Caulobacter sp. FWC2: one gene and its partners. The protein of the gene in region 1 interacts with the protein of each later gene in a pairwise test. Links are inferred from orthologs where the notes say so. Each region holds a gene or a part of one and is shown on either strand. Other genes may lie near its edges. The genes, in order: ftsZ, rlmN and CSW62_RS16395.

Region 1 (4,635 bases):
CTGCGCGAGCGCTTGAAGGCCTCGGGCGCGCCGGTCGAGCCGGGCGCGGGCATCGTCCTGACGGGCGGCGCCAGCCAACTGGCCGGCGTCCGCGAAGTCGCCGTGCGCGTGTTCGATCGTCCGGTTCGCCTGGGCCGCCCGCGCCGGGTGCCGCACCTGGCCGACGCCGCCTCGGGCCCCGCCTTCTGCGCCGCCGCCGGCACCTTGCACCGCACCGCCTTCGGCCCGCGCGAAGCGGTTTCTAGCAAGGCCTTGGCCGGCAACGTGTCGCGCAAGCGTCCTCTGGATCCGAACGCCAGCCCGATGGCCAAGGCCGCCGCCTGGCTGAGGGACAACCTCTAAAACGCCGCCCGTTCGGCGCTCGAAGTTAAAGCGTGAGTAACTCTACAGTTTAACACCTTGGGCCCGGTCGATTGTCTCGACCGGGCCTTTTGCTGCCCGAGTCAGCCTATAGTCACCGGAATTGGCGTTCAGCGGCGTTCGGTCGCACGCGCCTGTGGATCCCCAGCGGAACCCTTGGTTCGCCAGGAGATTCTGTTGATAGACCACAATTTATCCCACGGTCGCGCTCGACCAGATCACGACTCAGATTATGCAGTTAACTGCCGATTAACGATGGTGGTTGTTCTGTTAACACGATCGTCGAGGCAATCCTGGGCGATCGGGTGTCGCCGAGGTCTAGTTCGACGATTTCGGCGTTAAGGACGCGAGGGTCCCATGGCTATTTCTCTTTCCGCGCCGCGTACGACTGAGCTGAAGCCACGTATCGTGGTGTTCGGCGTCGGCGGCGCTGGCGGCAACGCTGTGAACAACATGATCGAGGCTGGCCTCGAAGGTGTTGAATTCGTGGTGGCCAACACCGACGCGCAGCAGCTGCAGTTCGCCAAAACGGACCGCCGCATCCAGCTGGGCGTGCAGATCACGCAGGGCCTTGGCGCTGGCGCACATCCTGAAGTCGGCATGAGCGCCGCTGAAGAGAGCTTCCCGGAAATCGGCGAGCACCTCGACGGCGCCCACATGGTCTTCATCACTGCCGGCATGGGCGGCGGCACCGGCACCGGCGCGGCCCCGATCATCGCCAAGTGCGCCCGTGAGCGCGGCATCCTGACCGTTGGCGTCGTGACCAAGCCCTTCCACTTCGAAGGTCGTCACCGCATGCGCCTGGCCGACAGCGGCATCCAGGAGCTGCAGCGCTACGTCGATACCCTGATCGTCATTCCGAACCAGAACCTGTTCCGCGTCGCCAACGAGCGCACGACCTTCGCCGAAGCCTTCGGCATGGCCGACCAGGTTCTGCACTCCGGCGTCCGCTCGATCACCGACCTGATGGTGCTGCCGGGCCTGATCAACCTCGACTTCGCCGACGTCCGCACGGTCATGACCGAGATGGGCAAGGCGATGATGGGCACCGGCGAGGGCGCCGGCGAAGACCGCGCCCTGATGGCCGCTCAGAACGCCATCGCCAACCCGCTGCTGGACGAAGTCTCGCTGAAGGGCGCCAAGGCCGTGCTGGTCAACGTGACCGGCGGCATGGACATGACTCTGCTGGAAGTCGATGAGGCCGCCAACGCGATCTCGGACCAGGTCGATCCGGAAGCCAACATCATCTTCGGCGCGGCCTTCGATCCGTCGCTGGAAGGCGTGATCCGCGTGTCGGTGGTCGCCACCGGCATGGACGGCGCCTCGATCGCCCAGATTGAGCCCAAGCCCGTCACCCGCAACACCACGACCCAGCCGCTGATCGCCGACACTGCGCGCGCCCCGGCGCCGCAACCGGAACCGGCCCGTCCGACCGCCCGCTACGAAGCTGCTCGCCCGGTCGAGCGCCCATCGTCTGCCTTCGCGCCCGAGCCCGCCCAGGAGCCCGAGGTCGTCATGTCCGCGCCTCAGGAAGCGGAAGCCGAGCTCTATTACGACGAACCCCGTGTAGCTGAAGAACCGCGTATTTCCGCGCCTGCGGCCCGGGTGACCCGCATCGTTGACCCGATGGTCGATGAGGTCGCCGAAGAGCCGCTGTTCCCGGAGAGCAACTACTACGAAGAACGTCGCCCCCAGAAGCAGGGCGGCGGGTTCTTCTCGATGTTCGGCGGTGGCCGTCAGCGCTACGAGCAGCAGGCTTCGTCGGCTCCGCAGCCGCAGGCCCGCTCGGCCCAGAGCGCCCGTCCGCAGCTGCAGCCGATCGAGGCCCCGCAGACCGACGACGGCGAGGATCTGGAAATTCCGTCGTTCCTGCGTCGCCTGGCCAACTGAAAGGAAGACCCCAAGCGGGATCCTTCCAAACGGCCCAAGTGACCTGAAACGCACTCGAAACGCCCTGGGAGAAATCCCGGGGCGTTTTGCTTTGCGGGCTTGCTTGCGACTCCAGGTCCGCTTGGCCAGAGTGCCGCCTTCGATCGCGACGTTCGCGACGGGGGAGAGCGCATGCGGAAGTTCCTTTACGGCCTGTCGGGCCTGGCGTTGTTGGCGGCCTCGGCTTCGGCCGCTCCGGCGGCGGACAAGGATCCGGGCGCCAATGCGCCGGTGCAGTACGAGGTCTCGTTCGAGAACGCCCGCCACCACGAGGCCCAGGTCGTCGCCACCTTCCGCAACGTGCCCAAAGGCCCGCTGAAAGTGCGCATGTCGCGCTCGTCGCCGGGCCGCTACGCTATCCACGAGTTCGCCAAGAACGTCTACCAGGTCAGCGCCGTCGACGGCGCGGGCAAGCCGCTGAAGCTTGAACGCAGCGAGCCCTACGGCTGGACCGTGGCCGGTCACGACGGCACGGTTAAGGTGACCTATACGCTCTATGCTGACCGCGGCGACGGCACCTATTCACAGGTCGACACGACCCATGCGCACCTGAACATGCCCGCCACCTTCCTGTGGGCCCAGGGCTATGACGACAAGGCGATCCGCGTGCGTTTCAAGCGCGCCGATCCTAACTGGAAGATCGCCACCCAGCTGCCCGCCGTCGCCGGTGAAGCTGATGCGTTCTGGGCCCCGAGCCTGCAGTACTTCATGGACAGCCCGACCGAGATCAGCGCCCTGACGGTGCGCGAGTGGCAGGTGACCGACAGCGGCCGCACCTACACCTTCCGCCTGGCGCTGCATAATCCGGGCACGGACGAGGACGCCGACAAGTTCGTCGAGAAGCTGAGGGCCATCGTGCCCCAGCACATCAAGGTGTTCGGCGAACTGCCGAAATTCGACCACGGCGAGTACACCTTCATCGCCGACTACATGCCGCAGATCACTGGCGACGGCATGGAGCACCGCAACTCGACCTTCATCAGCCAGCCGCGCTCGCTGTTCCGGGGCAATTTCAGCCAACTGGGCACGGCCAGCCACGAGTTCTTCCACGCCTGGAATGTTGAGCGCATCCGCCCGGCCGAGCTGGAGCCGTTCGACTTCACCAGGGCCAACCCGACCCCGTCGCTGTGGCTGGCCGAGGGCTTCACCCAGTACTACGGCCCGCTGCTGATCCGCCGCGCCGGCCAGTCGACGGTGGACGAGTTCCTCACCGGCCTGTCGGGCACGTTGAATGGCGTGGTTACGGGTCCGGGACGCCTCTACGGTTCGCCGCAGGAGATGAGCCTGCGCGCGCCGTTCGTCGACGCCGCCGCCGCGCTGGACCCGACCAACCCGAACATCTTCACCTCGTACTATCCGTACGGGGCGGTGATCGGCCTGGCGCTTGATCTGCAACTGCGCGGGCGCGAAAAGCCACTCAGCCTGGACGACTTCATGAAGCAGATGTGGCGCACGCACGGCGTCACCGAGAAGGCCTACAAGCCCGCCGACGCCCGCGCGGCCCTGGCCAGGACGACCGGCGACGAGGCCTTCGCCGACGGGTTCTTCAAGGCCAGCATCGAGGGCTCGGCCCTGCCGGATTTCGCCCCATTGCTGGATCAAGCCGGCCTGAAACTTCGCCCGAAATCGCCGAAGAAGGCCTGGCTGGGCGCGTCGCGCGTCAAGGTCAGCGGGAGCGACGTGATCCTCGACGCCCCGCCGGCGCCGAACAGCCCGCTCTACGCCGCCGGCGTCGAGGTCGGCGATCGGATCGTCAGCATTGGCCGCTTCGAGTTCGCCAATGAAGGCGACTGGACCGACGCCCTGGACCGCCTGAAGCCCGACGAGGCTGCCACGGTGAAGTTCATTCAGCGCGGCCAGACCCGTGAGGCCTCGCTCAAGGTCGCCGCTGACCCGACCCTGGAAGTCGTCCGCTACGAAAAGGCCGACCTGAAGCCGACAGAGGCGCAGCTGGCCTTCCGCAAGGCGTGGCTGGGCGAGGATACGCCCAGCGCCAAATAGGAACCAAAGCCTAAGCTCACACGCTCGCCTCCAGGAACAATCCTGGAGGCGGCCATGAGCTTTGTGATGCGTGCGACAACGGTCCTGATGCTGACTGTCGCGGTCAGCGGCTGCGCGATGGGCGGCCGGATGGCCAGCGGCGGACCCAGCAGCGACGAGCGGATGTTCGCCACCACCTTCGCCTCGTGCCGCGATCAGGTGCGGGCCGGCAAGACCGACAACTTCAAGATCTCGTCGGCTTCGCCCGCCGCCCAGGCCACGCCCGGCGGCGACACTGGCCTTCGCTTGAAGGCGCCCTATGACCGCGCCAAGGGCAAATATCGCCACGGCCGAAACGCCGCGATC
Region 2 (4,492 bases), 3.7 Mb from region 1 along the record:
CCGAGGCGACGACGGCTTAGGCATCGTGCGTGATCCTCGTCCTTCGACAAGCTCAGGATGAGGATCATGGCCGGTTCATTGGAAACCTCATCCTGAGCCTGTCGAAGGGCGAGGTTTCGGTCCCGCCTAGACCTTCAGGCACACCACCTGGGCCACGCGGAGGTCGCGGCGCAGGCCGTCGGCCACGCGGCCGTAGTTCTCGGTGGTGATCGGCTCGCTCGGCGCGAATTCGGACGGGCTGGGCCGGCGGTGCGGGCCCAGCAGGGTCTTCAGGGTCTCGGGCGCGGTCGTGTAGATGCGGCCGCGACGCGGGGCCTCGGCCACCGTCACCCCGATCACCCGCCCGGCGCCGTCGAGGGCCGGCGAGCCCGAGAGGCCGGCCAGGGTGCCCTTCAGGCTGTCGGTGCGACCGACCTCGGCCCAGACCAGCACGGGCTCGGTGCGGGCCCCGCGACCGTGGACGACCAGGTTCTCGCGGCCCAACAGGCGCGAGGCGGCCTCGCCCGGATGGCCTTGCGGGAAGCCTGGATGATAGGCGCGCGCGCCCCGGCGCAGCGGGGCGTCCAGGCCCAGCGGCACGGACGGCGCCCCGCCTTCGGTGGTCAGGATGGCGGCGTCGGCCTTGGGGTCGACATGGATCTTGGCCGCCACGCCGCGACCGTCAGCCACGACGATGGCCGCCTGCTTGCAGCCGTCGACCACGTGGCGCGCGGTCAGCCACGTGCCGTCGTCGCCGACCGAGAAGGCCGTGCCCGAGCCGGGCTCGGGCTTTTCGGGGACCTGGACCACGATCGACGGATCGAACGGCGAGGACGGCCCCAAGGGCAGCCCCTCTTCGCCCGGCACCGGCGGCGGCGGCGGCGGCGCGTCCGAGCGCTCCTGCCGGCCGACGGCGACGATCAGCAGGGCGCTGACGGCGGCGGCGTAGACCAGCCAATCGGGAAGCTTGGGGAAATGCACTGTAAGGTCCCCCGACCGTGTCGGCTCAGCCGGCCACGGCGGCGGCGAGGATCAGGGCGGTGGCCAGCTTGGCGCCGACAAGCAGGGCGGCGGCGGCGACTTCGCCCTCGTGGATCCGCTCGGGCAGGCCCTGCAGCACCATGTCGGTGACGCGGAACACCAGCAGCTGCACGGCGATGGTCGCCGCGCCCCAGATGACGATCTCGACCACCGAGGTCGAGGCGGTCAGCGAGATGGCCAGCGGAATGGCCAGGCCGACCATCACCCCGCCCAGCGACAGGGCGGCGGCCGAATTGCCCTCGCGGATCAGGGTGATTTCCTTGTGCGGGGTCAGCATGGCGTAGAGCGCCGTCCCCAGGATCAGCATGACCAGGGTCACGCTGGCATGCAGCAGGGTGACCGGAAAGCCGGTGGCGAAGGCCTGGACCTCGGGCGACTGGAGCTGGGACGGCATGGACGCGAACTACCCCGATGAACTTGCGGCCCCCTGACTAACACGGGTCGACAAGTTTTGCGTAGAGGGCGCCCGCGTCGGGGGAGTTGTCGGCGACTTTTTGGGGGCCGCTAAGCCGCCTCGTCCTCGTCATCATCCGACAGCATGCCGGCCATGGCCGCCATCGACAGCTTGCGCATCGCCGAGGCGCGAACCTTCTCGCTCTCGCTCTTCAGCTGGCCGCAGGCGGCGAGGATGTCGCGGCCGCGCGGGGTGCGGATCGGCGAGGAGTAGCCGGCCTTGTTGAGGATCGCGGCGAAGGCCTCGATCGTCGACCAGTCCGAGCACAGGTAATCGCTGCCCGGCCAGGGATTGAACGGGATCAGGTTGATCTTGGCCGGGATGCCCTTGATCAGCTTGACCAGGGCGCGAGCCTCGTCGGGGCTGTCGTTGACGCCCTTCAGCATGACGTACTCGAAGGTCACGCGGCGGGCGTTGGACAGGCCCGGATAGGCGCGAATGCCGGCCATCAGCTCGGCGATCGGGTACTTCTTGTTCAGCGGCACCAGTTCGTCGCGCAGGGGATCGTTGGTGGCGTGCAGGCTGATCGCCAGCATGGCCTGGGTCGTATTGCCCAGCTTTTCCAGCATGGGCACGACGCCCGAGGTCGAGACCGTGATCCGGCGACGCGAGATGCCGATGCCCTCGTTGTCGCTGATGATCTCGATGGCGTCGGCCACCTGGCCCAGATTGTACAGCGGCTCGCCCATGCCCATGAACACGATGTTCGAGAGCACGCGGTCTTCCTTGTCCGACGGCCATTCGGCCAGGTCGTCCTTGGCCACCTGGACCTGGGCGACGATCTCGGCGGCGGTCAGGTTGCGAACCAGCGGCTGGGTGCCGGTATGGCAGAAGCTGCAGTTCAGGGTGCAGCCGACCTGGCTGGACACGCACAGGGCGCCGGCGCGGCCGACGCCGGGGATGTAGACGCTTTCGACCTCGATGCCCGGGGCCATGCGGATCAGCCACTTGCGGGTGCCGTCCTTCGACACCTGGCGCTCGACGATCTCCGGGCGATTGAGCACGAAGGTCTCGGCCAGGCGGGCTCGGGTCTCCTTGGCGACGTCGCTCATCAGCGCGAAGTCGGTGACGCCGCGATGGTGCATCCAGCGGAAGATCTGGGTGGCGCGCATCTTGGCCTTGCCGTGCTCAACCACGCCGCTCTCGACCAGGGCCGCGACCAGCTGCGGACGCGTCAGGCCCGAGAGGTTGACCGGCGGCTTAGTGACGGCGGGGGCGGGCGCGGCGTCGGTGGAGACGCGCGACAGGTCTAGGGTGACGCTCAAGGGGGTGTCCGGATGCTCGGGGATCGAGGCGGACATATAGCAGGTCCCGGCCGGTTTTCCAAAACGAGCGGCGTGCGACAAGCGGCCCCGCCCGGAGTTTACCCGCGGGCCGACTTGGTCGGACCCGTGGGACAGGCTCAGGGTGAGGCCGACTGCAAGGCCACGGTTCCAACCGAAAACCTCATCCTGAGCTTGTCGAAGGACGAGGTTTTCGCGCCCTAAACCTTGCGGAAGCGGCTTCCCTGGCTGGCCATCAGGGCCAGGGCCCAGTCATCCGGCACGATCTTGGCGATCGCCGCGATAGCCTTGTTCGGCGCGCCAGGGACGCAGATCGAGCGGTTGGCCTCGGCGGCCTCGTAGCCCGCGGCGGCGACCTCATCGGCGCCCAGCCACATCCATTCCGGCACACCCTGACTGACTTGGCCGCGCGTGCCGTTGACGTCGTGGAACTCCGAATAGGTGAAGCCGGGGCACAGCGCCGAGACGTGGACGCCGGTCGCCAGGTTCTCCAGGTGCAGGCTCTGGGAGAACTTGACGAGAAAGCCCTTGGTCGCCGCGTACAGTGTGTGGCCGGCCGCGCCGGGGACCAGGCCCGCCAGCGAGGCGACATTGACGATGCGGCCGAACTTCCGCTCGACCATGCCGGGCAGCACCTTGTGGGTCATGCCGCAGACGCTGGTCAGCATCAGCTGCAGGAAGGCCGCCTGGTCGGCCCAGGTGGTGGAGTCGTAGGTCCCCGGCAGGCCATAGCCGGCGTTGTTGACCAGGGCGTCGACCACCCGGCCCTGCTCGGCGATGGCGGCCAGCACCGTGTCGACGCCGGTCGGCTCGGCCAGGTCAGTGGGGATGGCGTAGGCCTCGACGCCCGAACGCAGCTTGATCTCGGCGGCCAGGCCCTCAAGGCGGTCGGCCCGGCGCGCGGTCAGGGCCACGTCATAGCCGTGGCTGGCGTAGATGCGGGCGGAGGCGGCCCCGATGCCGGCGGAGGCGCCGGTGATCAGGGCGAGGCGGCGAGCCATGCTGGGGTGATCCGGAAGAAGACAAAACGTCGCCGGAGACGAGCACGGCCCGCGATTTGGTTCAAGCAGCCCTGGAATTTAGGGGGGTGGAAGAGGCGCGCCAGCTCGGCTGGGCGGCGCGCCTCTTCGGGGCCGCGGTCAGGGAGGGAGACCACCGCAGCCTTGGGGCCTGTTGGTTTAAGCGGCCTGCTCGAGCTCGGCGGCCTGGGCGCCGGCGGTCCACCGGACAGCGGCCTTGGCCACGCGCTCGCCCAGCAGGCGGGCGGTCTCGCGATCACCGGCCGGCGGGGTCACGTCGGTCGAGGCGTTATCCGACTGGGCGGCTAGGCCGATGAACGAGCCGACGCGGTTCAGGGTGTCGGGGCCACGCTCGGCGGCGGTCACGTTCGGCGGGGCGATGCCCAGGTTGATCCAGTTCATGCCGTGCTGGGCCGCCAGGATGGTCAGGCTGGCCAGGGCGTGGGCCTTGTCGCCGGCGAAGCTGTGCGAGTTGGTGAAGCCGGCGGCCAGCTTGTCTTTCCAGGCGCCCGTGAAGAAGGCGCTGGCGGTGGCGTCGGCGAACACTTTGAACACGCCCGAGACGTCGCCCATGTAGGTCGGGGCGCCGAACACGACGGCGTCGGCCTTGGTGATCTCCTCGATCAGCGGGGCGAAGTCCTGGCCGGCGCTTTCGATCTTCAGCAGAACGGGCGTCTGGCCGGCGTCGCGGACGCCCTCGGCGACCTTGTCGGCGA
Region 3 (4,533 bases), 2.2 Mb from region 1 along the record:
CAGCTCCTTGAGAACACGGGCGCGACGCGAACCGTCGATCGGGACCAGCTTGGAGAGGTCGTCCATGACGGCCTCGGCGTCGAGGCCCTTGTCCTTGTTGATGATCAGCCGGAAGTTCGGTCGATTGGACGCCAGCGACACACCGTTGCGGTCGCGGATCAGGCCGCGCGGCGGCGGCACCAGACGGTAATTGAACTGGTTGCCGGCCGAGAGCTTCTGGTAGCGCTGGGCCTCGACCAGTTGCAGCTGCGCCAGCCGTCCGCCCAGGGCCAGCAGGCCGCCGCCGGTCAGGCCGCCCAACAGGAACGCGCGCCGGTGGAAGACCCCCTGACGCTCATTGACCTCGAAGAAGAAGATGGACGGTTCGCTCATGGTCTCACCGGAACCGCACGTCGGCGTCCTCGAAGCGATCGACCAGGCGGTGGGCGAAAGGGAACAGCAGCGCCGTGACCAGGAACTGCCAGAAAACGGCCAGCAGGCTGGGCATGGCCAGGCTGTCGAGCATGGTGAACAGGAAGCCGGCGATCATGGCGACGCCCGTGACTCCGGCGAACCAGGCCCACATCATCGGCCGGCTCTGGCCGGTCATGGCGTTGCGCAGGATCAGAACCATGGCGTAGGCGACCAGCAGCGACAGACCCCACAGGCCCGTGGGACCGCCCCAGAAGATGTCCAGGAAAAGGCCCAGGATCAACAGCGCGAACGGGGCCAGGATCGAGGGACGGATCATCGCCCAGGCGAAGGCCGGGACCATGGCGAACACCGGCTCGGGCAGTTGCAGGCCCCAGATGCGGATCGGCGCGGCGAACAGGATCGTCGCGAAAATGCACAGCAGCATCGGCACGCCCAGCCAACGGGCGGGATTGAGCGCTCGACCGCCGCTCATGCTCATCGGGGCGTTCCCGTCGGCGCGGGCGTCGCGGTCGTGGCGGGCTTGGGCGCGGCAGGCTTGGTCGTCGCGGGCTTCTGGGCCGCCGGCTTGGGCTGAGCCGCGGCGGACGGCGCCGGCGTCGTGTCCGGCTGGCTCGCGGTGGTCGTCGCGGGTTTCGGCGCGGATAGGATCGAGGTCTGCGGATCCTCGGTCGTCACCGGCGGCAGGGACTTGGCTTCCAGCTGCTTCTCGTCGGCCAGCTGGGCGAAGTCCTTGAACAGCAGGATGCGGATGTAGTCGATCGACGACTGGTCGGCGAACAGCACCACGCGCCAGCGACCGTCTAGGCCCTTCACGGCCGCGCCCACCGGCAGGCCGCGCGGCACCACGCCGCCGTCACCCGAGGTGACAACACGATCGCCCTGCTGGATCGGATCCACGCCGCGCAGATATTCCAGCTTGGGGTTGGGGCCGCCGTCGCCGGTCAGGATGGCGCGGGCGTTCGTGCGGTCGATCATCACCGGCGTGCGCGAAGCGATGTCAGTCAGCAGTAGCACCCGGCTGGCGCCGCGCGAGACGCCGACCACGCGACCGACCAGACCGCGCTCGTTGAGCACGGGATTGCCGACCTCGACGCCCCGTTCCGAGCCGGTGTCGGCCAGGCGCGTATTGGCGAAGGGGCCGCGGCTGTCGGCCACCACCCGGGCCGAGGCCATCGGGATCGGCGGATCGGTGCGCAGGCCCAGCAGGCTCTTGAAGCGCTCGTTCTGGTCGTGAAGGTCCAGGGCGCGGTCGCGCCATTGGCGCATCTCGGCCAGCTCGGTCTTCAGGCGACGGTTCTCCGAGGCGATGAAGAAGTAGCTGCGGACATAGTCCAGGCCCAGGCCCGTCCAGCGCCCCGGCGCGGCGATGGCGCCGCTGACCGGCCGGGCGACGACGTCCACCGTCTGGCGGGTGACGCCATAGGCCTGCTCCTGGAGAGTCTCGCGACGATCGGCCAGCAGGAAGGCGACAGCGATGACGGCCGCGACGATCAGGGCCACCGCCGCCGTCCAGGTAAGCGGCACTTTCAGGTCGCCGAGGGGACCTTCGCGAAAGGGCACGTATTTTCTCCCGACGCCCCCCAGGCGCCTCTAGAGCAATACCGGCTTTAGGCCAGCGTGGATTCCAGGACGCCCTTCATCCACTTCGGATGCTCGAGAACCTTGCCGCAGCCCAGGGCCACGCACGATAGCGGATCATCGGCCACGGTGACCGGCAGACCGGTGTGGTCGCGGATTTCGGCGTCCAGGCCGCGCAGCAGCGCGCCGCCGCCGGTCAGCATGATGCCCTTGTCGGCGATGTCGCTGGCCAGTTCCGGCGGGGTGGCTTCCAGGGCCACCTTCACGGCTTCGACGATCTGCCCGACCGGTTCGGCCAGGGCGTCGGCGGCCTGCTTCTCGCTGATGCGGACTTCGCGCGGCACGCCCTGCATCAGGTCGCGGCCCTTGACGTCGATCGACAGCCCCTCGCCGTCGGCCGGCGCGCGAGCGGTGCCGATTTCCTTCTTGATGCGCTCGGCGGTCGTTTCGCCGATCAGCAGGTTATGGTGGCGGCGCATGTAGCTGATGATCGCCTCGTCCATCTTGTCGCCGCCGACGCGGACCGAGCGCGAATAGACGATGCCCGACAGCGACAGCACGGCCACCTCGGTGGTGCCGCCGCCGATGTCGACGACCATCGAGCCGGTCGGCTCGTGGATCGGCAGGCCGGCGCCGATCGCGGCGGCCATCGGCTCGTCGATCAGGCCCACGCGGCGGGCCGAAGCGTTAAGGCAGCTGTCGTTGATGGCGCGACGTTCGACGGCGGTGGCGCCCGACGGCACGCACACGATCACCTTGGGGTTCACGAAGCCCTTGCGGTTGTGAACCTTGCGGATGAAGTACTTGATCATCTCTTCGGCGACTTCGAAGTCGGCGATCACGCCGTCGCGCATCGGGCGGATGGCTTCCATGTGGCCCGGGGTGCGACCCAGCATCTGCTTGGCCTCGATGCCCACGGCGTGGACGATCTTGCGACCGCCGACATTGCGCAGGGCGACCACCGACGGTTCATTCAGAACGATCCCCTTGCCCTTCATGTAAATGAGGGTGTTGGCCGTACCGAGGTCGATGGCGATGTCGTTCGAGATCACGCCGAAGAGGGAAGAAAACATTGAAAGCCCTGACTGAGGGGTAGGAGGGGCGTTACAGGCGGTAGAAATAAGACGTCAGATCGGAAGAAGAAGGCCTTTTCCGTCCCTGAGACGGGGTCGACGGAGAAGAAAAGGCTCCTACTTCAATTCAATGCGAGGACAACATGATTCCCGCATTTGGCGGATTTCGATCCGGTTGGCAGGCCTGACCGCTCGACGGGAGCGCAGCCCCCTGGCCGCGCCGTCGTCCGAACGGCCAAAAGCACGCCGACGCCCGCCCGTGTGCCCTGCGAAAGCGTTGAATTCAAGGTCTATTAGCGGGGTTTTCGAAGGCTTTTGCGGCCAAGTTGGCCAAGCACCCGAACATGGCGAAATCTAGCCGAGCGCGGCCATGACGACCCCGAGCGCCGTTATGCCGCAGGCGCCGATCTGGAACAGAGTCAGACGCTCCTTGAACAGACGACGTCCGGCGATGGCGGCGACCGGTATTTCGACCACACCGACCGCCCTCACCGGCCCGACGGGCGACAAGGCCATGGCCGTGAACCACAGGCCGGAGGCCGCCGCGCCGCAGAACCCCGCGCCCAGCGACTGCCGCCAGGCGGCGACCACCGCCCTCAGCGAGTCCGGATTGCGCCAAGCGAGATAGCTGGTCAGGGCGACCGTCTGGATGGCCTGAACCACCAGCACGGTCGTGAAGGCGGCGGCCGGCGGATGGACGGGATCCAGGGCCAGGGCCGCCTGCCGGAAGCAGTTTGCGCATAGGGCGAAGAAGGCCCCGGAGGTCAGTCCGGCCAGCACCGCGCCCTGGCGGATCACCACCTCGCCCCGCGGCCACGACAACGCGGCCAGCCCGCCGGTCGCGATCAGTCCGCCGGTCCAGGCGACCGGGCCGACGTGGTCCTTGAACACCAGCGCCCCGAAGATCAGCGCGAACGGCAGGCCGCTCTGCTGCAGGGCCGTGCCCAGGGCGAACGAAGAGCGCTGCATCGCCGTCAGCATCGCCGCCGTCGCGCCGATCTGGAACGCCGCCCCGGCGACGCAGGCGACCCAGAACCTGGCGTGCGGGTGAAAATCGAGCCCCGGCGTCGCCAGCACGGCGATCAGGGCGAAAACGGCGGCGAACGGCAGGCCGAACAGGAAACGGACCAGGGTCGCCCCCCACGGCCCCGCTCCGCCCATGACCGAGCGCTGGGCGGCGTTGCGCGCCACCTGGAAGACCGTGGCGACGACGGTGATGGGGATCCAGATCATCGGTGATCCTTACGTCGCCCTTAGGCGGACGTTCTGGTTTCGCATGGAGCCCTTATGCGCTCCGGGCGCAAGACAGGCGGCGTTCGTCGCCCGATGGCGACTTCAAGAAGGCTTACCGACCATGTCGCCCCACCCACTCCGTCAGGCCGCTCAGTTCCTGCTGGGCGTTCCGACCGAAGGGATCAATCCCGCCCTGGACCGCATGCTGGACCTGGCCGAGGCCACGCCGCTGTGC

Evidence for each region.
Region 2: the proteins of ftsZ (region 1) and rlmN interact in binary tests that used the Escherichia coli proteins (3 or more experiments, as listed by UniProt). The link is inferred for Caulobacter sp. FWC2 from one-to-one orthologs.
Region 3: the proteins of ftsZ (region 1) and CSW62_RS16395 interact in binary tests that used the Escherichia coli proteins (3 or more experiments, as listed by UniProt). The link is inferred for Caulobacter sp. FWC2 from one-to-one orthologs.

The regions. Positions count from the first base shown.
Region 1 is NZ_PEBF01000001.1:1,236,034-1,240,668, forward strand. The notes cover bases 1-2,983. They hold ftsZ (cell division protein FtsZ), read left to right. Parts: upstream 1-717; coding sequence 718-2,250; downstream 2,251-2,983. Other genes in these bases: ftsA (cell division protein FtsA), read left to right, coding at 1-342; CSW62_RS05970 (M61 family metallopeptidase), read left to right, coding at 2,422-2,983. In the rest of the region: more of CSW62_RS05970, read left to right, coding at 2,984-4,290; CSW62_RS05975 (hypothetical protein), read left to right, coding at 4,345-4,635. UniProt on the Escherichia coli protein: Essential cell division protein that forms a contractile ring structure (Z ring) at the future cell division site. The regulation of the ring assembly controls the timing and the location of cell division.
Region 2 is NZ_PEBF01000001.1:4,985,036-4,989,527, forward strand. Bases 633-3,472 are described here. They hold rlmN (23S rRNA (adenine(2503)-C(2))-methyltransferase RlmN), read right to left. Parts: upstream 2,740-3,472; coding sequence 1,525-2,739; downstream 633-1,524. Other genes in these bases: CSW62_RS23500 (serine protease), read right to left, coding at 633-960; CSW62_RS23505 (DUF350 domain-containing protein), read right to left, coding at 986-1,414; CSW62_RS23515 (SDR family oxidoreductase), read right to left, coding at 2,958-3,472. Also shown: CSW62_RS23495 (MFS transporter), read left to right, coding at 1-20; more of CSW62_RS23500, read right to left, coding at 127-632; more of CSW62_RS23515, read right to left, coding at 3,473-3,758; CSW62_RS23520 (flavodoxin family protein), read right to left, coding at 3,936-4,492.
Region 3 is NZ_PEBF01000001.1:3,416,724-3,421,256, forward strand. What follows is about bases 1,044-3,924. They hold CSW62_RS16395 (rod shape-determining protein), read right to left. Parts: upstream 3,066-3,924; coding sequence 2,022-3,065; downstream 1,044-2,021. Other genes in these bases: mreC (rod shape-determining protein MreC), read right to left, coding at 1,044-1,974; CSW62_RS16400 (DMT family transporter), read right to left, coding at 3,420-3,924. Also shown: mrdA (penicillin-binding protein 2), read right to left, coding at 1-372; CSW62_RS16385 (hypothetical protein), read right to left, coding at 377-892; more of mreC, read right to left, coding at 889-1,043; more of CSW62_RS16400, read right to left, coding at 3,925-4,298; CSW62_RS16405 (hypothetical protein), read left to right, coding at 4,420-4,533. UniProt on the Escherichia coli protein: Forms membrane-associated dynamic filaments that are essential for cell shape determination. Acts by regulating cell wall synthesis and cell elongation, and thus cell shape.